4 regions of the Sinorhizobium sp. CCBAU 05631 genome follow, and region 1 is predicted to be linked to each of the others. Evidence: predicted binding sites of a transcription regulator. Region 1 holds the regulator's gene; each other region holds the start of a gene.

Region 1 (7,132 bases):
TGGAAGTTCTTCCGTATCCTCGTCGACATCGCACTCGATCGGCTCGGTATCGACTACGACCGCAGCCTGACCGATGCCTATCTCTCGGAACTCGACGGATTTTACATAGCGGACGGATGGTATCGGGACGGCAATGTGCGGCGTGTCGACCATTACATCCCGTTTGCGATGCACTTCTACGGCCTCATCTATTCGCGCCTCGTCGAGGATGACTATGCCAGGCGCTATCGCGAGCGTGCGCTGGCCTTTGCCCAGGATTTTCGCCACTGGTTCGCCGAGGACGGAGCGACCGTCCCCTTCGGCCGCAGCCTCACCTATCGCTTCGCCTGCGCCAGCTTCTGGTCGGCGCTCGCCTTTGCCGATCTCGAGGCGCTGCCCTGGGGCGAGATCAAGGGCCTTTGCCTTCGCCACCTCAGATGGTGGGCGGACAAACCGATCACCCATCGGGACGGCGTGCTGTCGGTCGGTTACGGCTATCCGAACCTGTTGATGTCGGAAAACTACAATTCAGCGGGCTCTCCCTACTGGGCGTTCAAGGCCTTCCTGCCGCTCGCTGTTTCCAAGAACCATCCGTTCTGGACTTCCCAGGAAACGGCCCCGAGCCCGTCGCCCGACCCGGTGGCGCTCCCCCATCCTGGCATGGTGATGATGCCCGCCAAGGGCGACGTCGTGGCGCTTTCCTCCGGGCAGGAGAACCGGCAAATGCGGTTCGGCTCGGAAAAATACGCGAAATTCGCCTACTCGACGCGTTACGGCTTCAGCGTCGAGAGCGACGAGCGGGCCTTCAGCGGAGGCTCCTTCGATTCGATGCTGGCCTTCAGCGACGACGGCATTCACTACCGTGTGCGCGAGGCGAACGAGGAAGCACGGCTTGCCGGTAACGTGCTCTTTGCGAGGTGGTCGCCCTGGCCGGACGTCTCCGTCGAGACCTGGCTGCTGCCGGCCACGCCCTGGCATGTCCGGGTGCACAGGATCACGACGCCGCGGCCGCTTGAAACTGCCGAGGGCGGCTTTGCCATTGCCAGACGGGACTTCGAAGCCGATACACTTTCCGCACAGGCGGGTTGGGCCTATGCCATCGGCAAAGAGGACTTCAGCGGAATCCACGACCTCGGCTCGACAGTCACGCGCCAAGGTCTGGCACAGAAGGCGGCGCCCAATACCAATCTCATCGCCGCAAAGACCCTGGTGCCGCAATTGCGCGGCACGATCCCCGCCGGTGAGACTATTCTCCGCTGCGCCGTGCTGGCCGTTCGCGACATCTCGGCCGTGTCGGGCGATTGGGAAGGTCCGCCCGCTGTCCCCGAGATCGCCGAACTGCGCACCGTCGCCGAAGAGGGCGTAAGGGTCAGCGCCATGCAAGCTCCGGGACGCATGTCATGACCCTCCCGGCGATTGCCTTCGCGATGCAGCCCGAAAGGACGGAACACGTACTCACACCGGAACTTTTCGCACGCATAGACCGTCTCGCTCGCATACTCGATCGGCAACCCATGACCGTTTTCGGCGACGGCCGGGGAAGCCGCTTGCTCGCCGAAGCGGAGATCCTGGTGACCGGCTGGGGCGCCCCGAGCTTCGATGCGAACGCCCTTCGATCGGCCCCTCGCCTTCGGCTCATCGTCCATGCGGCAGGAACGGTCAAGGACCTGATCGATTTGTCCGTGTTCGATGCAGGAATCACCGTCAGCCATGCGGCCGAAGCCAACGCCGTGCCGGTCGCGGAGTTCACGCTGGCGGCAATCATTTTTTCGGGCAAGCACGTTTTTCGCTTCCGCGACCTTTATGCCGCCGACAGAGGGCGTCAGCGCATCCAGCTGCTGCAGGGGCAGGCTATTGGAAACTACCGCCGCACCATCGGCATCGTTGGCGCCTCGCGGATCGGAAGGCGGGTGATCGACCTGCTTCGCCCCTTCGATTATCGGGTGCTGCTCTACGATCCCGTGGTCGGGGAAGAAAGCGCTTCGGCTATCGGTGTCGAAAAAGCCGATCTCGAGACGCTGATGGCGCATTCGGATATAGTCTCGCTGCATGCGCCTTCTCTGCCCGAGACCCAGCACATGATCGACGGGCGGCGGCTGTCCCTGATGAAGAACGGTGCGACACTGATCAATACGGCGCGGGGTGCGCTCGTGGACGAGGCCGCACTGATAGACCGGCTGAAGACGGGCGCAATCAATGCCGTCATCGACGTGACGGATCCCGAGGTGCCGGAAGGAACGTCGCCTTTCTATGATTTGCCGAACGTCTTCCTAACGCCGCACATTGCCGGCGCCATCGGACTTGAGAGGACGCGACTCGGCGAAATGGCCGTCGACGAAATCGAGCGCTTTCTGGAAGGCCGGCAGCTGCTGTTCGAAGTCCGCAAGCACGACCTGGAGCGCATGGCATGAGCGATTTCGAACCGGGGCTCTGCACCGTCACCTTCAGGAGCTTGCCTCCGGAAAAAATCGTCGGCTTAGCCCGGAGCGCCGGTCTTGCGGCGATCGAATGGGCAGGCGACGCTCATATTGCTCCGGGCGACACGTCCAACGCCCGGATCGTCGGGCTCCTCAGCGCAAGGGCCGAACTGACGACATCCTACGGATCCTATGTCGCGCCACCGACTGACGACCTCATCGAATTCAGGCGTGCGCTCGAGAGCGCGATTGCACTCGGTGCCTCGAATATCCGCATCTGGCCAGGCACCCGCCGGCGCGATTCAAAGGACTACAGCGCAGGCGAAAGACGTGATGCCGCAAAGGCGATCCGCGACATGGGCGCCGAAGCCGCGCGCCACCGCGTGACCGTCTCGCTGGAATATCACCCGCAATCGCTGACGGACACGACCGACTCGGCAAGCCGCCTGATCGACGCGATCGCCCACGACAATGTTTATCTCTATTGGCAGCCGCGGCCCGGGCTGGAGCTCGGCGAGGCGCTCGCAGAGGTCGCCCGCATCGGTCAGCATGTATCTCATGTCCACGTCTTCGCCTGGGATCGAAATCGCAACCGTTTTCCCCTGGCATCGGCATCCGACTATTGGCGAAGCGTCCTCACGGCCCTCCCCGCATCGCGCTGGACCGGGCGACGCTTTGCAATGCTGGAATTCGTCGCCAATGACGATCCCGCCGCCTTCATCGAGGACGCCGCGACGCTCAAGCAAATTCTCCTCGAGTGACATCCACGACGGCCCCGATCCTCCCCACGCGAGACGCCGGGAGGGACTGGCGCGGGCGCTCAAATCCGCCTATATAGATGAACGGCTGGGGTCGTAGCTCAGTTGGGAGAGCGCCGCAATCGCACTGCGGAGGTCGAGGGTTCGACTCCCTTCGACTCCACCAAACGACCTTTGTCCGACCCGGAGACATAGGTAACAGAACATCGCTAAGACATCAGCGACATCTCTGTAGCGGGCCGATCCGACGTGGCTCGTCACCCTCGGACGACCACCACTTCAGACTGTATTCGCAGCAGACCCATTGCGAACGCGAATTCCGTTAAGAAGCGAGCGACCCGAAGTCAGAGGGAGCGGTGTTTTCCACCCGATGTGCCGTCTTCCCGCCTTGCCCCTCGCTTGCCAAAGAGCCTGATTTGAGAGAGACTTAGCACCTGGCATCATTGCATATCGGCAACTCCCGCAAGTGGGGACTACCATGCCTCTCAAATCTCTGATCGCCGCCGCCTTAATCGCTCTTCTCACACTTTCAGGATGCGCCACGACAGGCGCTACGGGCAACACGACCTACACCCAGTGGTACGGCCCCTACCCTGAACCCGACTTCGACGTTCTTAGCCCCGGCGGGCTGCGCCTCGCCTACTAGGACGGCTTGTCAAGACGATGCACAGCGTCGTCAAAGGTGAGCAAACGCTCGCCTTTGTGTGACGCTTGCCGCACGCAAGTCTTCACCACCATCGATACCCACAAACCGTCCGTGCCGCCCTGATAGCGGACGCGCCTCGACGCATGAGTTCACGGAATATTAAGTGCTTGCGGAACACATATGGAACGGATAGTTTCTGTTCTTGATTTGTTTCGCGAATCTGGAGTGACGCGCATGCTGACCCGCAAGCAACAGGAATTGCTTCTGTTCATTCATGAACGGATGAAGGAATCCGGGGTCCCGCCCTCCTTCGACGAGATGAAAGATGCGCTCGATCTTGCGTCGAAATCGGGCATCCACCGGCTGATCACTGCGCTGGAAGAACGCGGTTTCATTCGCCGGCTACCCAATCGGGCCCGAGCGCTCGAGGTCATCAAGCTGCCGGAAGCCTATTCGAGCCCAGCCCAGCCGCGGCGCGGCTTCTCGCCGAGCGTCATCGAGGGCAGCCTCGGCAAGCCCCCGGCACCGAAGCCGGCGCCAACGCCGCCGGTCGAGAGCGCGTCCATGACAGTGCCGGTCATGGGCCGGATCGCCGCCGGCGTGCCGATTTCGGCCATTCAGAACAATACGCACGAGATTTCCGTGCCGGTCGAGATGATCGGCAGCGGCGAGCACTACGCCCTCGAAATCAAGGGCGATTCGATGATCGAGGCGGGCATTCTCGATGGCGACACGGTGATCATCCGCAACGCCAGCACCGCCAGCCCGGGCGACATCGTCGTCGCCCTGATCGACGACGAGGAGGCAACCTTGAAGCGATTCCGCCGCAAGGGCGCATCGATCGCACTGGAAGCGGCGAATCCGGCTTACGAAACGCGCATCTTCGGACCCGACCGCGTGAAAATTCAGGGCAAACTCGTCGGTCTGATCCGGCGCTATCACTAGGCCGATTTGGGTTCCTGTGCCGATCCTGTGTGCGGTCGTTTCGCGCGGTCGCGACGACAGAACTGTTCTCTTTGCCTTCCGTGATCTCGCTTACTGCGGCCGGCGTTTATTGGTCTCGGCGTCCGCCATGCCACCGGCAAGAAGCGCTCTCGTATTCCGGCCTGTTCAAAGCTGTTTGTGGGCGTCTTTTTTGAACGTCTCCCTCTTGCGCTCCACATGGATTCGTTTTAAACGCCCGCCATCGCTCGATTTTACGAGCACGAGAGGCCTCGTGGCGGAGTGGTGACGCAGAGGACTGCAAATCCTTGTACCCCGGTTCAATTCCGGGCGAGGCCTCCATTACACATCTAATTGCCGATTCTACGTCACGAGATCAGGTGCTCGATCCGGTGCCACGCCCTTGGCTGGTAGCAATCTGCTCCAGGGTTTTCCCACAGCTCAGGTCGATGTTTATAGCCCGTCGATCGGCGACCCAAAGTTGAATCGAGGCATTTTTCGCCTGCCGAGCCATATAAGCTTGGCGCGAACCTGCCCCGGAGCTTTAGCTGTTGAGGCGATTAGACCGGTACGCTCGACAAGACCGCCGCCAAGAGCGCCGGATGCGGCGAGGCAGTTGACAAGCGCAGATAGCGGCCGGTCGGCTTTGAATGCCGCATCAGTGCGGCGTGGACAGATTGTTCTCCGTCTATCGCGGCTGGATGCTCCAATATTCTCGCCAGCTTCGTCAGCAGCTTCGAACGCATCCGTCTGAGCTTGATGTCGTTCGCACGGCGACAGAGAGCGAAAATGCGTAAGAAACTCTTCTCTCCCGTCCCATCGACGCAGATGAGTTCATCGTAACCGCGGCGATCGGTAACGACGAAATTGCCGGGATTTACATCCATCATGACGATGTGCAGGCGGCGAAACCGTTCGAAGATTTCGTCGATCATCGTGAGATGCCTGGCGGTGAGCTGCCCCGAAAACGCCAACTGAGCGAGGGTGGGCGCGAGCTTCCCATCGCGTCTGGTTATTTTTTCCACCACGAGCCCCAGGCCGTACTCGGTCTGGGCGAAGCCGAATATCTTCGGTATCGGCAGTTCGATGGCGTCCGCGAGGGAGAACTTTCTCGCCTGCTCAAGGAATTCGTCGACTTCACGCCGAAACGTTCGATAGGCCCCGAAACGTTTGAATTGGTTGAGGAATGCAAACGCCCTCTTTGACTGGCGTGTGCCGCTTGCTTCTCTGGATCCCAGCTTCAGAACCTTGATGAGAACACTCGGATGGAGACGATTCTCGAAAATGCTGCGCTGATGTCCGGCAGCGCATTCACGCCAGTCGGAAAGTTCGATCCTGTCGTCGAACATTTTCTGAACCCCGGATTGTGACAGTTTTGTAACAAAACTGTGTCTGGGGGAAAAGTTCAAGAGCGGCGTGCTTGGCGGCGCTATCTCTACCGTACATAGTATGCGGTAGTTGCAGTCTTGCCACTGTGACAGGGAGCGACGGGTGAAAGCAACCTTCCGGCCGTCCTCCCAGTGGGAGGAACTGCAGGCCTGTGCCCGGCCTACTTCCCGGAGTTCTCAGTGCCGCGCCGACGCGCCCACCAGACGGCGAGCTTCCGGCGGGCGCGGCGCACTGCAGGGATGTCATGCGACAATACGAGCAGGCCGAGCGGGACCATCCAGAAACCGAGAACCGGCAGAAAACCGAGCAGGCCACAGACGACGAGCAGCGACCCGATCAAGATGCGCAGGGCCGGCGAGTCGGGCAGCCGAATTCGCCAGTTGCCGAGCACGATTTGACGTGTTTGCGGATCGATGCCGAAATATCTCTTCTTGCCGCCGTTCGCCATTATGCCTCTTTAATCCAACTCCCCAACAGTTGGTGCCTTCTCCACAGGGTGACAACCGCGGCCCAAGATTTTTTTTGAAAAATCGCTTGGCAAATCGGAAAAGCATTTGTATTAGCAGCCTCACTTCTGCGGCGCAGATGATCCCTGGTAGCTCAGCGGTAGAGCACTCGACTGTTAATCGATAGGTCGCCGGTTCGAATCCGGCCCGGGGAGCCAGTTTCAAAGCCCTGCACCTCACGGTGCGGGGCTTTTTTCTTGCAGTGTTTTCAATGGCTTACACGATCATGTAAACGCATAAAGGCCCGAATGGCTCGCTGCCTGCTTGCAATTTTGGGTACATTTTGGCTACATTTTGGACTACAGGGCAGCGGAGACACCGGCAGCAATGAGGTCCGTCGACTTATCGCGATATGTGGTGAAGCACCCCGCAAGCGGTATCTATCGCTATTATCGCCGCGTCCCGACCGAGGTTGCCCACCTCGACAAGCGCGTCCACATCAAGCAGTCACTGAAGACGAAGAGCCTGAAAGAGGCGCTAGAGAAGGCGCAGGCA
Region 2 (7,132 bases), on a different replicon from region 1:
TCGTTCGGCGGCCCGGTGCTCGAGTTGCGCGCCAATCTCTCCGCAGGCAAAGCCGCCGTTCCGCCGATCTGCGGCGAGCAGATATTCGGCGCACTTAAATTGGACGGACGTGAGTTGCCGGGCCCAAGCATCGTTGCTGCCGTACGGTCCAATTAACGTAGCGAACGGAACATGGTCGGAGCCTGTCGGTTTAGCCGATTGCACGACTGAAATGGACCGAGGCTCGTGTCTTGAAAGCCATGCCGACTGAACTTGTAAAAATGGGTCCGGCCCTTTCCGGCGAGCACGCTGATGCGCCCTCCATTGCAGCGTTGCGCAAGCAGGCCGAGGGCTGCGAGCGTTGCGATCTCTACAAGCATGCGACGCAGCTCGTGTTTGGCGAGGGCCCCGGCAAGGCCCGCGTCGTCCTTGTCGGCGAACAGCCCGGCGATCGCGAGGATCTGGCCGGGCGGCCCTTCGTCGGCCCGGCGGGACGTATTCTCGACGAGTGCCTGCATGAGGCAGGCATCGATCGCTCAAGCTGCTATCTCACCAATGCCGTCAAGCATTTTAAGTTCGAGCAACGCGGCAAGCGCCGCCTGCATTCGCGGCCCAATGCGGGCGAGATCCAGCGCTGTTCCTGGTGGCTCGGCACAGAGCTCGAGCAGCTGCGGCCCAAGGTCGTCGTCGCGCTGGGTGCAACGGCGCTTTCGTCGCTGCTCGGACGCCGCGCCGGCGTGATGAAAAACCGCGGCGACCTAGTCGCCACGCCCGCCGGATACCCGGTGCTCGTCACCATCCATCCCTCCTATCTTCTCAGAATTCAGAACAGGGACGACGCCGCGGCGGAACGCGCCCGCTTCGTGAAAGACCTCGCCCAAATCGCCGGCCACGTGGATTAGCAACTCAGGACGGTCGGTCGAGTTCGGGATAGCGGCGGAAAATGCAGGACTCGTTGAAGGGCAAGCGCCTGTCGGAAGCCAGATAGCTCATGATCCGCGGTCGCGCCGCTACCGAATCATGCAGCGCAACCAGCGCCGGCACATGCTCTTCATTGGCACGCATCCCGTTCGGAAACGCGTAGCGGAGCCCCTCGACCAGGTGGAACAGCGAAAGATCGACATAGCTCGGTCGCCCGCCGACGCTATGCTCCGGGCCTTCCGGATTTTGGGCGAGAACGCGTTCGAAATAGCCAAGATACGGGAGCCGCTCGGATAGGAAGTTCTCCGCCCGCTTCGACGCTTGCGGTTTCTGCTCCTCGTAATAGAGCGACACGCCTATCGGATGGTGCGTGTCGTGGATTTCGGTAACGAGATCCGTCACCGTCAGTTGCAGGCCGTTGGCAACGTGGCGCAGGCCCTCATCCTCGGGCGCCAGCCCCAGCCTCGGGCCGAGATAGAACAGGATATTGGCGACGTGGGAGATGAGCAGTTCGCCATCGACCAGAAAGGGGGGCGCGAAAGGGCTGGTGGCACCGCCGGCATCCTTCATCAGCTTCAGCATTGCATCTGTGCCGCCCGGCTGGCGCGCCGCATCGACATAGTCGGCGCCTGCCTCCTCCAATGCGAGCCGCACAAATTCGCCGCGGCCGGGAATTCCGTCCCAGTAATAGAGCGTGAATGCCATGAAATCCCTCGTCTCCCGGTTCAGCCTGTGGGCTCCCGCCCGAAATTCCCTCCTGAGTTCGTCCTTCGCCTGTTCGAGCACGCACCGCTGTTCGTCGGCCAATCCAGAGGCCTGCCCTGTTGATATAGAAGGTGAGCATCGACATCGCGGACCGGTAGGCGCTCGACTTACGGCGGTCGCTCGCTTCCGCCAGCGTCTCAGGGAACGTGCAATCTTCCGCGGATCGTCCGAGGCATACGGGCTCGATGTCCAGCGCATTGCTATGCGCCGTCACCTCTTGCGACCATTTCGTCGTCTTTTTACTGCCGTTGCCCTTCGGGCCCCATCAGCGGCTCAGCGCAGCCACACGGGCAATTCGGAAGCCTGCCGAAATTCGCGCGCCCGGTCCTTCCAGCCGAGCTTTTCCCAGGCGAATTGCTGGGCCGCCATCCTTGCCGTTTCCTTCGTGGGATAAAAATCAGGCAACACATAATCCTTGTCGCCACAGCAGAGCAACGCTCTCCCGCTCATCAGGTCGAAATGAAGCTCTAGGCATTCCTGTGCATGCATCGAATCCCTCCCGGACATGATTCACAAAAACGGCCCTCGCGAGAGGAAGTTCCAACGACATGAAAAGAAGCTCCGCAAATCCGCATCGTACCACCGGAACAACGGAGGCTTCCCGGAGTTTAGAGCGCTTACGGGAGACCAGCCATGAGCAAGCACGGAAAAGCGCGATCCCCGACCGTCGCGCGCCCTCTTGATCCGCACGGTGTCGACGAACCGATCGATGCGTCCGAACGTCATGCGGCAGAGACCAGTGGTACGGTCCGGCAACAGATCACTGACCTGCAGGAGCGCATCGCCGAGCTCGAGGCAGAGATCGATGCGATTGCGACCGAGGCGCATACCGCAATCGGTACGCTCCCCGGCGCCGACCGGATCGAGACGGCAAAGGATGTGGTTACCGAGAAGCGCGACGAGATTCAGAGGCTGAGGGCCCGGCTGGAGGAAATTCAAAGGCTCGTCGCGACGCGTTAGCTTCTCCAACTCAACCGCGGCGACGCCGGTTCAAAACACGTCATACCTCAAAATTGGCGCGCCATACGGAGGCGGCCTGAACAGGTTTTACTTGCAAGTGTCCGCTCTCACTCGCGGTCGACGAACTTGAAGAAACGGCTGACTTTCCCCTCCGCGGTCCGGTCCTGATAAAGGAAGGCCAGCTTGTTCTCGTCGAATATGCTGAAGAAATCCTCCCAGGAAATCTCCTCCAGCCTCTCTTCCGGCTTTCCAAAGTCGATGCGTAGCAAACCGCCGTCGGATGCCCCCTTGACGCGGGCCGGATGGCCGTTGCGGCTCTCTGCCCATTTGCGGATCGTGTCGTGATCGGTCGTTGTTTTCGAAGCGCTCACCGGAACCTCCTTCGGTTGGGGATGTCTCGCATCTCGCCCCTCTAATCGATCGGTCCGGTGATTGTTCCCGTGAGCTCAGCTGCGGCTGCGGCCCTTGACGGCGGCAGCGTCCCTGTGGTCTTCCTTGTCCTCCGGCTCCCAGCCGAACACGCTCCGCCCGCCAAAGCGGGCAGAATTTCTGAACTCGCCGGCAACGATCTCCTTAAGATCCGGGCCGGTGACGTAGCGCTCCAACCGGCGCGACTGCTCATCGAGCCGCCGCAAGGCGGCGAGTTCCTCCTCTCGCCCGAGCCGCCCTTTCTGCACCGCCGATTTCATCACGTTGATCGTCTCGTCATAGACCTTGAGCGGCACCGGGAAGGGATGACGGTCCTTGCCGCCATGGGCGAGCGAAAAACGAGCCGGGTCGGAAAAGCGGCACGGCGTGCCGTGCACCACCTCGGCGACCATCGCGAGCGCCTTGACGGTTCGCGCGCCGACGCCCGGCACGAGAAGCAGTTCCTCGAAATCCTTCGGCCCGCGATCAGCTGCGGCGGCGAAATTGCCGTGCAGGCGCCGCATGTTCACGTCGCTTTCGCGCACGTCGTGATGGGCCGGCATGAAGAGGTGCGGCAGCATCGGCTGGGCCGGAGCCGGCAGTCCCGGCCCGCGCGCCTCGATCGTCGCCAGCTCGCGCATGAGGCCATCGGGTCCGAGCGCGCTTAAAAGGTCGAGCTGGCTTGCCCGCGAGGCGCCGGCGCGCCGGTCCGCAAGGTTGATGATCTTGCCCTGCTCCCGCCCCTCGATCGCCGCATGCGGCGAGTCGACGAAGCTATCCAGGCCTTCGGAAAGCCAGTGATAGCGCCGTGCCTGCCGTCGGTCGCCATTCATGCCCTGCTGGACAACCACCCAGCTCGCATCGTCCGTGACAATGAAGCCGTGAAGGTAGAGATCGAAGCCGTCCTGTACGGCGGCACTGTCGACCTTGGCGACGAGGCGGCTCGCCTCGGCAAGCCTCGCGCCGTCGAACCCGATGCGTTCGCCGATCACGACAAGTTCGCCCGGGGTCATTCGGGAATGCCGGCCACGGCCGCCGCAGACGTGAATGCCGAGTTCGCCCGAAAGCGGCGTCAGGCCACGCTTCAAGGCGCCGATGACGCTGGTGGTGATCCCCGACGAATGCCAGTCCATGCCCATCACCGCGCCGAAGGACTGGAACCAGAACGGGTGCGCAAGCCGCCTCAGGAATTCGTCCCGTCCATAATGATGGACGATCGCCTCGGTGATCAGAGTGCCGAGGCGTGTCATCCGGTCGCCGAGCCACTTCGGGACCCGGCCGCCATGCAGCGGCAGATCCGCATTGCCCGCTCGTTGCGCCATGTCTCGGCTCCTCGTTGTATCGTCTTTGATTTAACCCTACATGCTTCGGATGTTCGCGGAAAGTTCTCAGTGGCTGCGCGCGAGTTTCGGGCGCAACGTTGGCGAGCGTGAAAATATGAGACTACATACGACCGGCATAGATCGGGGAGCGCTATCGATTGCAGTGGGATGACAGCTTCTTTGCGCGCGACGCCGTTAAGGTCGCCGCCGATTTAATCGGTGCGGAATTCGCTGTCTCCGGCATCGGCGGCATCATAGTCGAGACGGAAGCTTATCTGCCCGACGATGCCGCCTCTCACAGCTTCGCCGGTACCACGAACCGCAACCGCTCGATGTTCGGCCCGCCGGCGCATGCCTATGTCTATCTTTCCTACGGTCTTCACTGGTGCCTGAATTTCGTCTGCCTGCCCGGCAGCGCCGTGCTCGTCCGCGCCATCGAGCCGAGATGGGGGCTGGAGACGATGCGGGAGCGGCGCGGCGTTTCGCAAGACAGGTTGCTCTGTTCCGGCCCCGGACGAGTCGGCCAGGCGCTCGCGATCGGCAAGGAACAGGATGGCTTGCCGCTTAACGGAAAGCCCTTCCAGCTAAGCCTGCAGACGAAGCGGCCGCCCGTTGCAACCGGCCTTCGCGTCGGAATATCCAAGGCCGTCGAGCACCCCTGGCGCTTCGGATTGGAGGGCTCACCCTTCCTCAGTCGCAAATTCTAATGCATGTCGCCCAAACGTGTGCAGCGGTTTTGGGATGACGACATGCACAAAACAAGGACCTAAAGCGCGCAGCGTGAATACATTTTCTCGCGACGCGCTTTGGCCTGTCAGCGTGGCTCGATCTGCTCATAGGTGCATTGGCGCGGATCCTTGTCGGGACGCCAGCGCATCAGCTTCGTGCCATGGCGAAAGCGACGGCTGCTGACGTGATCGAATCTCACCTCGACCACCAGCTCCGGACGGACCGGTTCCCATTCGCCGCTGCGCTCGGTGCTCCAGCGGCTCGGGCCGCCGGGTGCCTTGCCGGTAAAGCCGGGCGGCTCGCGCAATGCCTCCAGCCGACGTGTCAATGCCGGGCGCTCCTTGTCGGAAATCGTCGCGGTGAAACCGACGTGGTTCAGCGTTCCGTCGCTATCGTAAAGCCCGAGCAGGAGGGAGCCGACCGCGTCGCTGTTGCTCTCGTAGCGGAAGCCGCCGACGACGCAATCGGCGGTTTTCAGGCGTTTGACCTTGACCATCGCCCGCTCGCCGCATTCGTAAGTCCCGTCGCGCCGCTTGGCGACGACGCCGTCGGTCGCGCCCGCCTCCCACGAGGCGAGCCATCGCTCGGCCTCCTGTCGGTCTCGCGTGAAGGGGGAAAGGGCGAGCTTGTCCGGAACTGCGTTTTTGGCGGCAAAGGCTTCCAGTGCCGCTCTCCGGGCGGGAAGAGGCTTGTCGGTCAGGATTGCCCCCTTTGCGTCGACCAGCATGTCGAACAGGATGAGGCGGGCCGGCGTTTGCTGCGCGAGCTTCTCGACGCGGCTTGCCGCCGGATGCAGGCGCATCTGCAGGGCGTCGAAGGAAAGACGCCCCTCGACTTCGATGACGAGTTCACCGTCAAGGACGAATTGGCGGGCGTCCAGCCGGTGCAAGAGGGCGATGACTTCCGGGAAAAACCGCCCGAGCGGCTTGCCGGATTTGGCCCTAAGATCAACCTCCTCGCCGGATTTGAAGGCAAGGCAGCGGAAGCCGTCCCATTTCGGCTCATACTGCCATGCCCCATCTCTCGGAAGCTCGGTCGCAGAGCGGGCCTCCATCGGCGCGGTGCTGACCGGCAGCGCGAAGCCGCCGGCGGATACAGCCTCCGCCGCCGCCCTTGCCTTTCTCGCCGAGCGCGGCCGTCCGGTCGCCTTGGTCGGTTTTCGATGCGCCGGTGACGGCATCGTCCACTCCTTGCCCGATCGCCCTATTTCAGCTTCACGGCCGGTTCCCTCGCCCAGACGCGCAGCTTGCCGAGTTCCTTGAAGAAGGCGGCGATGCTCCCGGCATCGGTGAGCTCGATCGTTCCCTCGTCGAGGGCGTCGGCAATGCCGGCCCTCTCCAGGAGGGGACGTGCCGCACCGACAAAGCCGATATATTTGCAGTGGGCGAAAGCATCGGCCACGAAATCGCGGGCGGTGGCGACATCGATCAGATCGGCGACGGCCTCTGCCGAAGGAAGAAGCACCACCGCGTCGTAGAGCACGGATGGGCCGCCATCGACCATCTGATGGGCTGCGACCCACCTGCCGTCCGAGGCGGTGAATCCGCCGACCTTGGGGGCGATCAGCTCGAAGGCTGCCTTTTGCTCCGTGACCGCAGCGATCAGGCCATCGAGCAGCGCCGCATCCGCGCCCTCGGTCGCCAGAATTCCGAGCTTACGGCCCTCGAAGCGCTTCGGACCGCGCTCGATGATGCTGAGCGCCGGCGATGGATTGAGGTCCTGCCGCGTGGGTACGGCAGCTTCGGCCGGCTTCGGCATTGTTTGCAATCCGAGCGCGTGGCCGACCTTCTTGCCGAGCGTCTCGTCGATATTGAGGAGATGGGCGACCATGCGCTCGCGGATCACAGGTGTCTCCACCTTGCTCAATTCGAAGGTCAGGGCGTCAGCAATATGACGCTGCTCGGGCGGCGTCTGGCTGATGAAGAACTGGCGCGCCTGGCTATAGTGGTCCGCGAAGCTCTCGGCCCGAATGCGCAGTTTCGGCCCCTGCTCCTCCGAAGCGAAATGTCGGAACCCCTTCGTCGGAGATTCGCGCGGCCCCTCGCCCC
Region 3 (7,132 bases), 690 kb from region 1:
GCTCGGTTTCAAGTCCATCGTCTGCCACCGTCCGGATTTCGAGGCTCCCGACCAGCCGACCTTCGACGCGATTGCCGCGCGTGCCCAGGAACTCGGGCTGGACATCGCCCATATCCCGGTCGGCCCGATGGGCGTGACCGCCGATGCGGTGACCCGCATGGTCGACGCGCTCGACGAATTCGAGCGCCCGATGCTTGGCTATTGCCGCTCCGGCGCCCGCTCGACGGCCGTCTACCAGCAGACGCAACATATTCGCAGCTAGACCCGCGATCGTGCGTTCGGCGGCAAAGGTCGGACGGGCGAACGACCGCTTTTCACTGTTTCCAGCCGGTATTCGGTGCTATATTGGATTTGTTCGATCGAGGGTGCCGGCGCCCTTTGAAGATCGTTCGCTTGAAGCGCGCTTGGCCCAAACAAGCGCGCTTTCGCGTTTCTGACGCCGTTCCTGCTGGCCGCGAAATTGTTAGACATCGCCGTCTCGTCGGGCGCGCGAGGGTCTCGGCGGACAGCTTTAAAGAGGCGACCGGCCATGGATCCGTTCAATAGTTTCAGAGACTATCCGATTCTTCCCGGCCACGTGGCGATCCTCGAAGGCGTTTGGCACCGCGCGCTGGAAGAGCGAAACCTGTCGATCGGCAGCGAGGCGGCCGACCAACTCGCCAGGAAGATTGCCAAGCTTTATCAGGCCGGCGTGAAAGAGCCGGACCAGCTCTGGGAGATGATTCGGACGGTTTGAAAGCGCAAGGACTTGCCGACGCCCGCTCCCGGCCGGGCTCTCATTCAGGCGCCGTCTTTTCCCTCAGCCCTTGCGTATTTCGCTCAGCGTCCGTGCCGGCGTGATCGCCTCCGGGTCGAGCTTGATCTCGATGATCGCCGGCTTGCGGCTGGCACGCGCTCTGAGAAATGCATCGGCAAACTCTTCCGTCCGCTCGACCGTCTCGCCATGGCCGCCATAGGCGCGGGCAAGCGCCGCAAAATTCGGATTTGTCAAATCCGTGGCGCTGACGCGGCCGGGATATTCCCGCTCCTGATGCATGCGGATGGTGCCGTAGATGCCGTTGTTGATGACCAGCACGATAATCGGCAGGGCGTAACGAACCGCCGTGGCGAATTCCTGCCCATGCATCAGGAAACAGCCGTCGCCGGCAAAGCAGATGACCTCACGGTTTGGGTGAAGGCGTTTCGCCGCGACCGCCGCCGGCAGGCCGTAGCCCATCGAGCCTGAGGCGGGCGCGGCTTGCGTGCCGTAGCGGCGGAAGCGGTGGAAGCGGTGCAGCCAGGTGGCGTAGTTGCCGGCGCCGTTGGTGAAGATTGCGTCCGGCGCCGTGTTCGCCTCGATCCAGTTCATGATCGGTCCCATCCGCACGTCGCCCGGCCCGGTCTCCGGCGGCGTTGACCATCTGAGATAAGTCTCGTGCATGGCGGCCGTGCGCGGCGCCCAGCCAGGCGTTCCGGTGGGCTCAATCCCCGCTAGCGCGGCTACAAAGTCGCGCGGGCTCGCGGCGATCGCCAGATCCGGCCTATAGACGCGGCCGAGTTCCGACGGATCCGGATGGACATGCACCAGTCTCTGCTTCGGATAGGGGACATCGAGGAGGGTATAAGAGGAGGAGGGTATTTCCGAGAAGCGACCGCCCAGAAGCAGGACGAGATCCGCTTCCTTGATTTCCTTTGCCAACGCCGGGTTGACGCCGATGCCGACGTCGCCGGCATAGCTGGGATGCAGGTGATCGAGGAGCATTTGGCGCCGGAAGGAGCAGCCGACCGGCAGATGCCAGCGTTCGGCGAATTGCTCAAAATCGGCAACGCTTTCCGCGGACCAGCGGGTGCCGCCGAGAATGGCAATTGGGCGCTTCGCTTCCGTGAGGAGATCGGCGAGCCGAGCGATCTGGCTCGGTCCCGGATGGCTTTCGACCGGCTGGTAAGGGCGGGCGGCCGGAGCGTCCGTTCGCTCCGTCAGCATGTCTTCCGGCAGTGTCAGAACCACCGGTCCGGGACGGCCGGAGGTCGCGACGGCAAAGGCGCGGGTGACGAATTCAGCAATCCGCGCCGGATCGTCGATCTCGCCCACCCATTTGGCGACCTCGGTGAGGGCGCGGCGGTATTCGATCTCCTGGAAGGCCTCGCGTTCGCGGGCGTCACGCTGCACCTGGCCGATGAAGAGGATCATCGGGATCGAATCCTGGCGGGCGACGTGAAGCCCGGCGGAGGCATTGGTGGCGCCGGGGCCGCGCGTGACCATGCAGATGCCGGGCTCGCCGGTCAGCCGCCCCCACGCATCCGCCATCATTGCCGCACCGCCTTCCTGGCGGCAGACGACGACGTCGATGTCGGTGTCGTGGAGCGCATCCAAAACGGCCAGGTAGCTTTCGCCCGGCACGCAGGAGATGCGCTCGACGCCGTTTGCGATGAGCGCCTCGACCACCAGTTGCCCGCCCGTCTTCATGTCAGCACCTCCCAATGCTATCGTCCGTTTCGATCAGATCGCCGGCTTGCGGGATCTGTCATGTTGTTTCGTCTATGCGGTTCCTCACCCCGACGGCTTTCAGGCACCAGCGGGCGAAATCTTCCGTCGCGGTTTCGCGGCCGATTTCGTTGAGCGTCTCGTGGCGCATTCCCTCATATATCGTGATCGTCACGTCGGCCATGCCGCGCGCCTTCATGCGTCGGCCGAGCCAGTCGACGACGTCGCCGTTCAAGGTTGAGGGGTCGGCGCTGCCGCCGACCAGCTGGACCGGCAGCGTCGCCGGCAAGCGGGCGAGCCGGTCGGACCGCGCACCGGCAAAGGCAAGTTCGAAGACGTCGATCCAGAGTGAGACGCTGGTCTCGAAGCCGCAGAGCGGATCGGCGATATACTTTGCAACTTCGTCCTCGTCGCGCGACAGCCAGTCGAATTCGGTCTTCCGAGCGGCAATGGCTTTGCTCCAGGCGCCGAAGGTGAGTTGCGAAAGCAGCGGGCTCGGGACGTCCGAGCCCTTCAGCATTCGTTCGATCGCGAGGATCAGTTGGCCGCCGCGGCCGGCGGGACCGGGGCGAAAATTGGAGTTCCAGACGGCGAGCGCGTCATAAAGTTCCGGATCGGTCTCGGCAGCGTTCAGGGCGATCAGCCCACCCATCGAGTGGCCGAACAGCACGACCGGCAGCCCGGGATGGTTGGCGGCGGCCATCTGCCGCACGGCGCGCAGATCGGCAATCACCTTTTCGGAGCCACCGCGCTTAGAGAAGAGACCGAGCTGCGCATCGGCCGCGCGGCTCTCGCCGTGGCCACGATGATCGTGTGCGTAGACATGGAAGCCATGCTGGGCCATGGCTTCGGCAAAGCGGGCGTAGCGGCCGGAATGTTCGGCAAGCCCATGGCTGACCAGCAATATGCCTCGCGGCGCATCGGAAGCCGTCCGATGGCGCCATGCGAGCGTCGCACCCGTCGGGCTTTGAAGTGTCCTTACCTGCCCGAACATGCCTCACTCCAATCAAATCCAATAGCCGCAGAGCAGCTATTGCGATGGAGGCTGATCCACCATCCGCCCAACACTCCACGCGATATCAAATCGATTTGGCGGTCAAAGGCAATCGCTGCTTGTTGCTTCTTGCGCATGAGATCAGAACCGATTCGAAGAGACATATTGGGGGTTGCAACTTTCCCGCTTTTGTTGTTAGTTTGTTCTCGTTTTGTATTTACTGGAGGCCGTTATGGCAGTGCGAGCTATCGTACAGGTGGTAAGAGTTGCAGCGCTTGCTCTTGGGTTGGGGATGTCGTCTCTGGCCGCCGCAGAGGAGTCGCCGGGTGAAGAGATGAAGACGGTACCGGATGGGGCAAGGACGGAATATGTGCTGGCGGTCAGTTGGCAGCCCGGTTTTTGCGAGACGCGGCCCACGCGCAAGGAATGCGTCGACCAGACCTCGGACCGGTTCGATGCGACGCATTTCTCGCTCCACGGCCTTTGGCCCTTGAAGAAGAGCTATTGCGGCGTGGAGACGGAACTGAAGGCGCAAGACCGCAAGGGGGAGTGGCTCGAGCTGCCGAAACTCGCCATGGCAGACGAGACCGCCGCGCGTCTCATCGTCGCCATGCCGGGGGTGAAATCCGGCCTCGACCGGCACCAATGGCTGCGAAGCGGCACCTGCCAGGCCGACAACGCCGACGACTATTTCACGCTCCAGCTTCGTCTTCTCGACGAGCTGAACGCATCGGCGGTGCGTGCCCTGTTTGCCGACAGGATCGGTTCGGAGATTGGCGAAAAGCAGATCAAGGCGGCCTTCGAACAGAGTTTCGGAGCAGGGGCCGGTGATCGGGTGCGCATGCGCTGCCAGACCGTCGAGGGCCGCAGCGTAATCACCGGTCTCACCATTGGGCTTTCCGGCGATCTCTCGGGCCAAGCGGGTCTCGCGGGCCTCATAAAGGCGGCCGGGCCGACCGAGTTCAAATGCGCCAAGGGGATCGCCGACGCCGCCGGGCGGGGCTGAACTGGAAGGCTTATCGCAGCAAGGGAACGGCGCGGGCAGGGCCCTTTGGCGATTGCCCCGCCACCATAATTCGCCTACATAGCGGGCAAATTTCCCCTTCCGATGCGGAGCATTCCTTTATGGCACGTCAGTTTATCTACCACATGGCCGGGCTCAACAAGGCCTATGGCAACAAGAAGGTCCTGGAGAATATCCATCTGTCGTTCTATCCGGACGCTAAGATCGGCATTCTCGGCCCCAACGGCGCCGGCAAGTCCACGGTTCTGCGGATCATGGCCGGGCTCGACCACGAATATACCGGCGAGGCCTGGGTCGCCGAAGGCGCGACCGTCGGCTACCTGCCGCAGGAGCCGCAGCTCGATGCGCAGAAGAACGTGCTCGAGAACGTCATGGAAGGCGTGGCCGCGAAGAAGGCGATCATCGACCGCTACAACGAGCTGATGATGAACTATTCCGACGAGACGGCGGAAGAGGGCGCCAAGCTTCAGGACATCATCGATAGCCAGAACCTCTGGGATCTCGACAGCCAAGTCGAAATGGCGATGGACGCGCTCCGCTGCCCGCCGGGCGACGCCGAGGTCACCAATCTGTCCGGCGGCGAGAAGCGCCGCGTGGCACTCTGCAAGCTGCTCTTGTCGCAGCCGGACCTGCTGCTTCTCGACGAACCGACCAACCATCTCGACGCCGAGACGATCGCCTGGCTCGAAAAGCACCTGCGCGAATATCCGGGCGCCGTGCTGATGATCACCCACGACCGCTACTTCCTCGACAACGTCACCGGCTGGATTCTCGAGCTCGATCGTGGCCGCGGCATTCCCTATGAAGGCAACTATTCCGCCTATCTGCAGGCAAAGGCCAAGCGTATGGCCCAGGAAGGGCGTGAAGAGGCGACCCGCCAGAAGGCCATCAGCCGCGAGCAGGAGTGGATCGCCTCGAGCCCGAAGGCCCGCCAGGCGAAGTCGAAGGCGCGTATCCGCGCCTATGACGAGTTGGTAAAGGCGGCGGCCGACAGGCGTCCGGGCGACGCCCAGATCATCATTCCGGTCGGCGAGCGGCTCGGCCAGGTGGTCATCGAAGCGGAGAACATCTCCAAGGGCTATGACGACCAGTTGCTGATCGAGGGCCTGAGCTTCAAGCTGCCGCCGGGCGGCATCGTCGGCGTCATCGGCCCGAACGGCGCCGGTAAGACGACGCTGTTCCGGATGATCACCGGCCAGGAGCAGCCCGAAGAGGGCGCGATCCGCATCGGCGACAGCGTGCAGCTCGGCTATGTCGACCAGAGCCGCGACGCGCTCGACGGCAACAAGACGGTGTGGGAGGAAATCTCCGGCGGCAACGACGTCATCAGGCTCGGCAAGCACGAGGTCAATTCGCGGGCCTATTGCTCGTCCTTCAATTTCAAGGGCGGTGACCAGCAGCAGAAGGTCGGCACGCTTTCCGGCGGCCAGCGCAACCGCGTGCACCTCGCCAAGATGCTCAAGGCCGGCGGCAACGTCATCCTGCTCGACGAGCCGACCAACGACCTCGACACCGAGACGCTTGCCGCACTCGAGGATGCGCTCGAAAACTTCGCCGGCTGCGCGGTGATCATCAGCCACGACCGCATGTTCCTCGATCGGCTGGCGACCCATATCCTCGCCTTCGAGGGCGACAGCCATGTCGAATGGTTCGAAGGCAACTTCGAGGATTACGAGAAGGACAAGATCCGCCGGCTCGGTCCCGACTCGGTCAACCCGAAGCGGGTGACGTACAAACGCCTGACGCGGTAATCAACCACTCGGGGGCGCCGCACACGCCGTCGGATGTCCCGGTGTGCTTCGGCGCATTTGCCGCGCGGATGTGGCAACTTGTGCGACGGGACGGGAGCCGCGCTTGAGCAGCCCCGCCGCTCATGTCCGCGGCTGCCGCGTCCAGAACTCGTAACATCGCTGCGCGGGCGGATCGTAAGGTCTGCCCGCTTTCATGTCCGGGAAGCGTCATCTCCTTGCCTTTCCGCGCAAATCCCGCTTGCGCGCCGTCTTCAAATCACATAAACATATCTTTATGTGTTGATGAGGATCGCGATGATGAACCGTGGAACGCTTGGCTTGGATGCCTTGGTCGACGTCCTGAAGGCGGCGGGCGAGCCGACGCGCATGCGTCTTCTGGCGCTGCTTGCGGCCGGGGATCTGACCGTGACCGATCTTACCGAAATTCTCGGCCAGTCGCAGCCTCGCATTTCCCGGCACCTGAAACTGCTTGCGGAAGTGGCGCTGATCGATCGCTACCAGGAGGGCGCCTGGGCCTATTTCCGTCTGCGGCAGGAGGGCGGGCGGGTCGCGCTTGTCCGCGAGCTTCTCGCGGCGTCGGCACCGGACGATGCGATCCTTGCCAGAGATTCCATTCGGCTTGCGACCCTGAAGAAGGCGCGCTCCGAGAAGGCCCAGGCCTATTTCAGCCGCAACGCTGCCGAGTGGGACGAACTGAGGCGCCTGCATGTCAGCGAAGGCGACGTCGAGGCAGCCTTGAAGACGATGGTCGGCGACGAACCGGTCGACAGCCTGCTCGATCTCGGAACCGGCACGGGCCGCATCCTGCAGCTCTTCGAGGGGCTCTACCGGCGCGGTATCGGCGTCGACGCCAGCCGTGACATGCTGGCGGTGGCACGTTCCAATCTCGACCGTGCCGG
Region 4 (7,132 bases), 460 kb from region 1:
CGCGGCATCCGGGCGGAAGACCTCGCGAAGCTCAAATCGATCTCGGAGCACATCCAATCCGGCGACCTCGTCGGCTTTGCCTCGGGTGCCGGCGTTGCCATCGGCTCGCGCATGGCCGAACAGTTGGGAATTCGCGTCGGCGGAACGATTACGCTCACCTCGCCGAACGGCGACGTCACACCCCTCGGCATGAATCCCCGCGTCAAGGCCTATACCGTTTCGGCGATCTTCGAGATGGGCATGTCGGAATATGACGCGACGATCGTCTTCATGCCGCTAGAGGAAGCGCAGCTCTATTTCAATGCCGAGGGCCTCGTCCAGTCGATTGAGCTTTTCGTCGAGCAGCCGGACGCCGTCGACGCCTTGCGCAAGCCGATCGAGGACGCCGCCGGACGGCAGGTCTACCTGACGGACTGGCGGGACCGCAACAGAACCTTCTTCTCGGCGCTCGAGGTCGAGCGCAACGTGATGTTCATGATCCTGACGCTGATCGTGCTCGTCGCCGCGCTCAATATCGTTTCCGGCCTGATCATGCTGGTGAAGGACAAGGGCAGCGACATCGCCATTCTGCGCACGATGGGTGCGACCTCCGGCTCGGTGATGCGCATCTTCTTCATGACGGGGGCGGCGATCGGCGTTACAGGAACGATCGCCGGCGTCATTCTCGGCGTGGTCGTCTGCCTCAACATCGAGTCGATCCGCCAGTTCTTCTCCTGGGTCTCCGGCACGACGCTCTTCGATCCGGAGCTCTACTTCCTTAGCCAGCTGCCGGCCGACATGAATGCCGACGAGACCATCTCCGTCGTCATCATGGCGCTGGCGCTCTCCTTCCTGGCGACGATCTTCCCGGCCTGGCGCGCCTCGCGCCTCGATCCGGTGCAGGCCCTGCGGTACGAATAAGGACAAGAACGTAGATGAATGCGCGCGTGGCACTGCAGCTCTCCGGCGTCGAGCGGCACTATGGCGAGGGGGATACCTACCTGCCGATCCTCAAGGGTGCCGACCTGACGCTGCGGAGCGGCGAGACGATTGCGCTCGTCGCGCCCTCGGGCACCGGGAAGTCGACCCTGCTTCACCTCGCCGGGCTGCTCGAACATCCGGACGAAGGAGACGTGATCGTCAACGGCATCCCATGCAACGGCCTCAGCGACGACCGGCGCACGGCGATCCGCCGCAACGAGATCGGCTTTGTCTATCAGTTTCACCACTTGCTGCCGGAATTCTCAGCGCTCGAGAACATCATGATGCCGCAACTGATCGCCGGCTTGTCCAAGGCGGAGGCGGCCGAGAGGGCGAGGGCACTGCTGGACTACATGCGGATCGGACACCGGGCTGCACACCGGCCGGCCGAACTTTCCGGCGGCGAGCAGCAACGTGTGGCGATCGCCCGGGCGGTCGCCAACGCGCCGCTCATCCTGCTGGCCGACGAACCGACCGGCAACCTCGACCCCGAGACGGCTGGCTATGTCTTCGAGGCGATGGAAGCCCTTGCGCGTCAGTCAGGCCTAGCGGCGCTGATCGCCACCCACAATCACGAACTTGCTGCTCTTATGGATCGTTGCGTGACGATCGAGGACGGCAAGGTCGTCGAACTTCGATAGGCCGGAAGGAAGCTCACGGCACGATCAGTCCGCCGCGATAATCCAGCTCATAGGCCTCTTCGCCATCGACGAATATGGTCTCGCGTCCGGAAAAGTGGTCGGTCCCGCCGCGGCTGCTGTCGATATAGCAACCATAGGCGTGCTGATATTCCATGCCGCCGAGGAAGTGGCGCTTTTCGTGATACATCGTCTGCAGCGCCGCCTTGATGACGGCGCCGGCCCGTCGCGCATCGATCAGTTCCGGTCGGACGATCCGGCCGAAATAATTCATCGCCCAGCACGGCTTGCCGTCGTGCCAGACCGCTTCCTGACCGGCGAAGTCGCTGCCGCCGAAGTAGCTGTCGAGATAACGCCAGGCCCCGCGCTGATGGCCAATATCGTGGGAGCCTGTCCGGCACGCCGGCAGCCTGGCGCCATCACTGACATAGGTTTTAGCCTTAGCTTCGACGATGAAGTCTGTGAGTTCGTCGATGTTGATCAGGGGCGTTCCCCTGGTATTGGATTGAGGATGCCTCAAGAGGATGCGCGTGTAAAGAACAAATGGTGAACAAACATCTCCGCACGGCAGTCTTTTTGGCGGCAGATCGCCCCAAGGCCTTGCGTTTCGACGCCACCCTATTCGTCGATTCGGTCGGCCTGGCGTTTTGCCAGTCGCGTGGAAAGCTGATCGCCTTGGTTGCATTAACCATAGCCGGTGAATAACGGGCGTTTCATGCGCGCTTGCTTGACTATTGAACAAAAATAGAACAAAAAAAGAACAATAGCCGAAAGGAGCCATGTTATGACTGATTTCGTCCGTGATCTCGCTGCCTTCGCCTCGATGACCCTTTTCATCGCCAGCATCTCGGTGATCGCACTCGGCATGTGACCGCTCCACCGTTTCCCACGGTCCTCCGCTCTGCGGCCCTGGCAAAAACATCCCCGACAGGGCCGGAAGACTGGACAGTCGCGGCGGGAAACAGGATATCCTCGCACCGAACAGGAATCGGAGTGCGGCAATGGCAGGCGAGGATAGCATTGGGCAGAGCATGGCGGACGCGAATCCGCAATTCGTTCACCTGCGCGTGCACTCGGCATATTCGCTGCTCGAAGGCGCGCTGCCGCTGAAGAAGATCATCGCCAAGGCGGTGGCCGACGATCAGCCGGCCATCGGCATCGCCGACACGAACAACCTTTTCGCGGCGCTGGAATTTTCCCAGAAGGCGGCGGACGAGGGATTGCAACCGATCATCGGCTGCCAGCTCTCCATCGACATGGAGGACGAGGCGGAGGGGGAGCGGCGCGGTCACGCGCAGCAGCTCGCCAAGCTGCCTTCGATCGTCCTGATTGCCGCGACCGACGCAGGCTATGTCCGTCTCGTCGACCTGGTCAGCCGCGCCTATCTCGAAGGCGAAGGTCATCAGGCGGCGCGGGTGACGCGCTCCTGGCTCGCGGCGGGCGGCACCGATGGTCTGATCGCGCTGACGGGCGCCGGCAGCGGCCCGGTCGATCTGGCGCTGAAGGCCGGTTCGTCCGCTCTTGCCGAGGGGCGCCTCAAGGCGCTGGTCGAGCTGTTCGGCAATCGCCTCTATATCGAACTGCAACGGCACGGCAGCTATGATCGACGTCATGAGAGCCGGCTGGTCGAGCTCGCCTATCGCTACGACATTCCGCTCGTGGCGACGAACGAGGCCTTTTTCCCGTCGCCGGCCGACTATGATGCGCATGACGCGTTGATGGCCGTTGCCCACAATGCCGTCGTCTCTGACGACCGCCGCTTCCGGCTGACGTCGGATCACTATCTCAAGAGCCGCAAGGAGATGGCAGCGCTTTTCGCCGATCTTCCGGAAGCGCTGGAAAACACCGTCGAGATCGCGCGGCGCTGCTCCTTCATGCTGAAGACCCGCGGGCCGATCCTGCCGCGCTTCACCGGTGCCTCGGACGATCCCGTCGAGGCCGAGCGAGCCGAGTCCGCCGAGCTTCGCCGCCAGGCGGAGGAGGGGCTGGAGAAGCGGCTCGCCAAGCTCGGCATGGCGCCGGGCTACAAGGAAGAAGACTATCGCGAGCGCTTGGCCTTCGAACTCGGCGTCATCGAGCGCATGAAGTTTCCGGGTTATTTCCTGATCGTTGCCGACTTCATCAAATGGGCGAAGCAGCACGACATCCCCGTCGGTCCGGGCCGCGGCTCGGGCGCCGGCTCGCTGGTCGCCTATGCGCTGACGATCACCGACGTCGATCCGATGCGCTTCTCGCTCCTCTTCGAGCGCTTCCTCAATCCCGAGCGCGTCTCGATGCCGGACTTCGACATCGACTTCTGCCAGGACCGCCGCGAAGAGGTGATCCGCTACGTGCAGCAGAAATACGGCCGCGAGCAGGTGGCGCAGATCATCACCTTCGGATCGCTGCAGGCGCGTGCGGCGCTGCGCGACGTCGGCCGCGTGCTCGAAATGCCCTACGGCCAGGTCGACAAGATCTGCAAGCTGGTGCCGAACAATCCGGCAAACCCGACGCCGCTGTCGAAGGCGATCGAGGAGGAGCCGCGCCTTAAGGAGGAGGCGGAAAAGGAACCGGTCGTCGGCCGGCTGCTCGATATCGCGCAGAAGATCGAGGGTCTCTACCGCCACGCCTCGACCCATGCGGCGGGCATCGTCATCGGCGACCGTCCGCTGTCGCAACTGGTGCCGATGTACCGCGATCCGCGCTCCGACATGCCGGTCACCCAGTTCAACATGAAATGGGTCGAGCAGGCAGGCCTCGTCAAATTCGACTTCCTCGGACTGAAGACCCTAACCGTGCTGAAGACGGCGGTCGACTTCGTCGCCAAGCGCGGCATTCAGGTCGATCTGGCGAGCATTCCGCTCGACGATCCCAAGACCTACGAGATTCTGTCCCGCGGCGAGACGGTCGGGGTGTTCCAGGTGGAAAGTGCCGGCATGCGCAAAGCGCTGATCGGCATGCGGCCGGACTGCATCGAGGACATCATCGCGCTGGTGGCGCTCTACCGTCCGGGTCCGATGGAAAACATCCCGGTCTACAACGCCCGCAAGCATGGCGAGGAAGAGATCGAATCGATTCATCCGAAAATCGATTACCTGCTCAAGGAAACGCAAGGCGTTATCGTCTACCAGGAGCAGGTGATGCAGATCGCCCAGGTGCTGTCGGGCTATTCACTCGGCGAGGCCGATCTCTTGCGCCGCGCCATGGGCAAGAAAATCAAGGAGGAGATGGACAAGCAGCGCGCCCGCTTCGTCGAGGGCGCGGTCGGCAATGGCGTGTCGAAGCCGCAGGCGGACCTGATCTTCGATCTGCTCGCCAAATTCGCCAATTACGGCTTCAACAAGTCGCATGCGGCCGCCTACGCCATCGTCTCCTACCAGACCGCCTATATGAAGGCGCATTATCCGGTCGAGTTCCTCGCGGCGTCGATGACGCTCGACATGTCGAACACTGAGAAGATCAACGACTTCCGCCAGGACGCGATGCGCCTCGGAATTCAGGTTATCGCCCCCTCGGTGCAGAGCTCGTTCCGTCCTTTCGAGACCGGCGACAACCGGATCTATTACTCGCTGGCCGCCATCAAGGGCGTCGGTGAATCCGCCGTCGACCACATCGTTGCCGTTCGCGGCGACCGTCCCTTCGCGAGCCTCGAGGATTTCTGCCTCCGGATCGACCCGAAACTTCTGAACCGGCGCGTCTTTGAAAGCCTGATCGCCGCCGGTGCTTTCGACTGCTTCGGTTACGACCGGGCCGAGCTCATCGGCGGCCTCGACCGGATTCTCGGCTTTGCGCAGCGCGCCCAGGAAAACAAGCTCAGCGGCCAGAGCGACATGTTCGGCGCGGGCGCTGCGACGGGTCCCGAAAAGATCGCTCTGCCGGCCTACACGCCCTGGCTTGCCTCGGAGAAGCTGCACCGCGAGTTCCAGGTGCTCGGCTTCTACCTTTCCGCCCATCCGCTCGATACCTACAACAATCTCCTGGCGAAGATGCGGGTGCAGACATTCGCGGATTTTTCCGCCGCCGTGAAGAAAGGGGCGACCGCGGGCCGCCTTGCCGGCACCGTGACGTCGAAGCAGGAGCGCAAGACGCGTACCGGCAACAAGATGGGCATCGTCGCCTTCTCCGATGCGTCGGGCCAGTTCGAGGCGGTGCTGTTTTCCGAAATGCTGCACCAGTATCGGGACCTGCTGGAACCCGGCAAGTCGCTGGTGATGACGGTAGACGCGGAGGAGCGGCCGGAAGGCGTCGGCCTTCGCATCCGGACGCTGCGGTCGCTCGAAGAGGAATCGCTGCAAATGCAGAAGGCGCTGCGCGTCTATGTGCGGGACTCCGGCCCCTTACGCTCCATCGCCTCGCACCTCAACGCCAAGGGCGACGGCCTCGTCTCCTTCATCGTCATCAAGGACAACGGTCAGCGGGAGATCGAGGTCGAGCTCAGCGAGAGATACCGGATCTCGCCGGAAATCGCTGCGGCCCTTCGCTCCGCGCCGGGTGTCGTGGACGTCGAGCTGGTATAGGCACCGGCCGCAAGCGTCAGCGAACGCTTACGGAGCGCGAGTAATGGTGATGAAATCGGTCCCTTCGCCGGTCTCCAGCCCGGTGTCCGTGTCGGAAACCGACAGCGACGATCCGTCGGCAAGGAGGCTTGCTATGCGCCGGCGCACGTCCACGGACATTGTGAGGCGGCTCAGGCTCCGCTGAAGGCCGTTGTATTCCATGCGGTCGGCGTCCACCGTGATGCCCAGCCGTTGTTTCGCGGCCTTTGAGAGCGCGTTGTCGAGCGACATGCCGAACCACTTGCCCTCGCCGGTTGCTGCGTCTGTATCCTGGAACTGCAGAAAATGCGTGCCGAGCGCCAGTTCGGGTCTCTCTATCCTTACGTCCGCCTCGAAGAGCGGTTCAAACGCGCGGCGTACGCGCAGAATACCGCAAGGCCGGCATGTCCCTGCCGGCCTTGCGATAGACCGCCCCGATCAGTTCCGGGGTCGCTTTTTCGTCCACCGGCAGCCCCTCTGCCGTCTGGAACGAGCGGATCGCCGCAAGCGTCATGGGGCCGCTGCGGCCATCCGGCTCACCCGCGTCGTAGCCGAGCATCGTCAGCAGCACCTGCAGATCGCGCATCGTCTCCCGGTCGCCACGCCGGGTGATCAGAATGCGAATTGGCGGCTGATCGTGCTCCAGCACCGGCAAGGGGTTGCTTTCCGTCATGGCGACTTCGACGGAACTCCCGTCGAAATGGCTGATGGCGGGCCGCAGCGGCACGTCCGACATCGGCGGCTGCGGCGGGCGCGCCTCTCTCGGCTGGAACAGCATCACGCTCGAAATTTCGGCGGGCGTCACCTGGCGATCGGAGATCACCACGTGCATGCCGCGTTCTGTCATCTTGAACAAGCCGACGGCGAATTTGCTCGGCAGGCGCACGCAGCCATGCGAGGCGGGATAGTCCGGCACATGGTTCGACCCATGCAAGGCGATGCCGGACCAGGTGAGCCGCTGCATGAACGGCATCGGTGCATTCGAATAGATGTTGGACCTGTGATGGCGGCGCTTTTCGA

The links. Region 1 encodes LexA, which represses DNA repair genes until DNA is damaged. Its sites were predicted from a motif close to TGTTCNNNNTGTGTTCNG; they were not measured.
Region 2: a site for LexA is predicted at 4,406-4,423, ahead of SS05631_RS24760 (DUF763 domain-containing protein). Genes of this name have one in related genera too.
Region 3: a site for LexA is predicted at 3,649-3,666, ahead of SS05631_RS10690 (ribonuclease). Genes of this name have one in related genera too.
Region 4: a site for LexA is predicted at 2,344-2,361, ahead of dnaE (DNA polymerase III subunit alpha). Genes of this name have one in related genera too.

The regions. Positions count from the first base shown of each region.
Region 1 covers NZ_CP023063.1:1,472,935-1,480,066, reverse strand. The annotation lists gene SS05631_RS07420 (DUF2264 domain-containing protein) at 1-1,383, shown strand, start outside; gene SS05631_RS07415 (hydroxyacid dehydrogenase) at 1,380-2,390, shown strand; gene SS05631_RS07410 (sugar phosphate isomerase/epimerase) at 2,387-3,157, shown strand; tRNA gene SS05631_RS07405 (tRNA-Ala) at 3,245-3,320, shown strand; gene SS05631_RS31345 (hypothetical protein) at 3,633-3,800, shown strand; gene lexA (transcriptional repressor LexA) at 4,035-4,745, shown strand; tRNA gene SS05631_RS07390 (tRNA-Cys) at 5,011-5,084, shown strand; gene SS05631_RS07385 (YrbL family protein) at 5,303-6,091, opposite strand; gene SS05631_RS07380 (hypothetical protein) at 6,292-6,579, opposite strand; tRNA gene SS05631_RS07375 (tRNA-Asn) at 6,721-6,795, shown strand; gene SS05631_RS07370 (DUF6538 domain-containing protein) at 6,965-7,132, shown strand, end outside.
Region 2 covers NZ_CP023064.1:1,131,261-1,138,392, forward strand. The annotation lists gene treZ (malto-oligosyltrehalose trehalohydrolase) at 1-156, shown strand, start outside; gene SS05631_RS24730 (UdgX family uracil-DNA binding protein) at 240-881, shown strand; gene SS05631_RS24735 (glutathione S-transferase) at 886-1,605, opposite strand; partial or broken gene SS05631_RS32090 (hypothetical protein) at 1,772-1,879, opposite strand; gene SS05631_RS24745 (hypothetical protein) at 1,939-2,154, opposite strand; gene SS05631_RS24750 (hypothetical protein) at 2,299-2,625, shown strand; gene SS05631_RS24755 (hypothetical protein) at 2,733-2,996, opposite strand; gene SS05631_RS24760 (DUF763 domain-containing protein) at 3,072-4,355, opposite strand; gene SS05631_RS24765 (DNA-3-methyladenine glycosylase) at 4,514-5,062, shown strand; gene SS05631_RS24770 (ATP-dependent DNA ligase) at 5,170-6,264, opposite strand; gene catE (catalase C) at 6,288-7,132, opposite strand, start outside.
Region 3 covers NZ_CP023063.1:2,166,523-2,173,654, reverse strand. The annotation lists gene SS05631_RS10710 (TIGR01244 family sulfur transferase) at 1-262, shown strand, start outside; gene SS05631_RS10705 (hypothetical protein) at 530-736, shown strand; gene SS05631_RS10700 (thiamine pyrophosphate-binding protein) at 800-2,446, opposite strand; gene SS05631_RS10695 (alpha/beta hydrolase) at 2,505-3,458, opposite strand; gene SS05631_RS10690 (ribonuclease) at 3,691-4,464, shown strand; gene ettA (energy-dependent translational throttle protein EttA) at 4,584-6,233, shown strand; gene SS05631_RS10680 (metalloregulator ArsR/SmtB family transcription factor) at 6,528-7,132, shown strand, end outside.
Region 4 covers NZ_CP023063.1:1,014,033-1,021,164, forward strand. The annotation lists gene SS05631_RS04850 (lipoprotein-releasing ABC transporter permease subunit) at 1-900, shown strand, start outside; gene SS05631_RS04855 (ABC transporter ATP-binding protein) at 915-1,601, shown strand; gene SS05631_RS04860 (DUF5680 domain-containing protein) at 1,615-2,082, opposite strand; gene SS05631_RS30885 (hypothetical protein) at 2,145-2,303, shown strand; gene dnaE (DNA polymerase III subunit alpha) at 2,600-6,094, shown strand; partial or broken gene SS05631_RS04870 (L,D-transpeptidase family protein) at 6,122-7,132, opposite strand, start outside.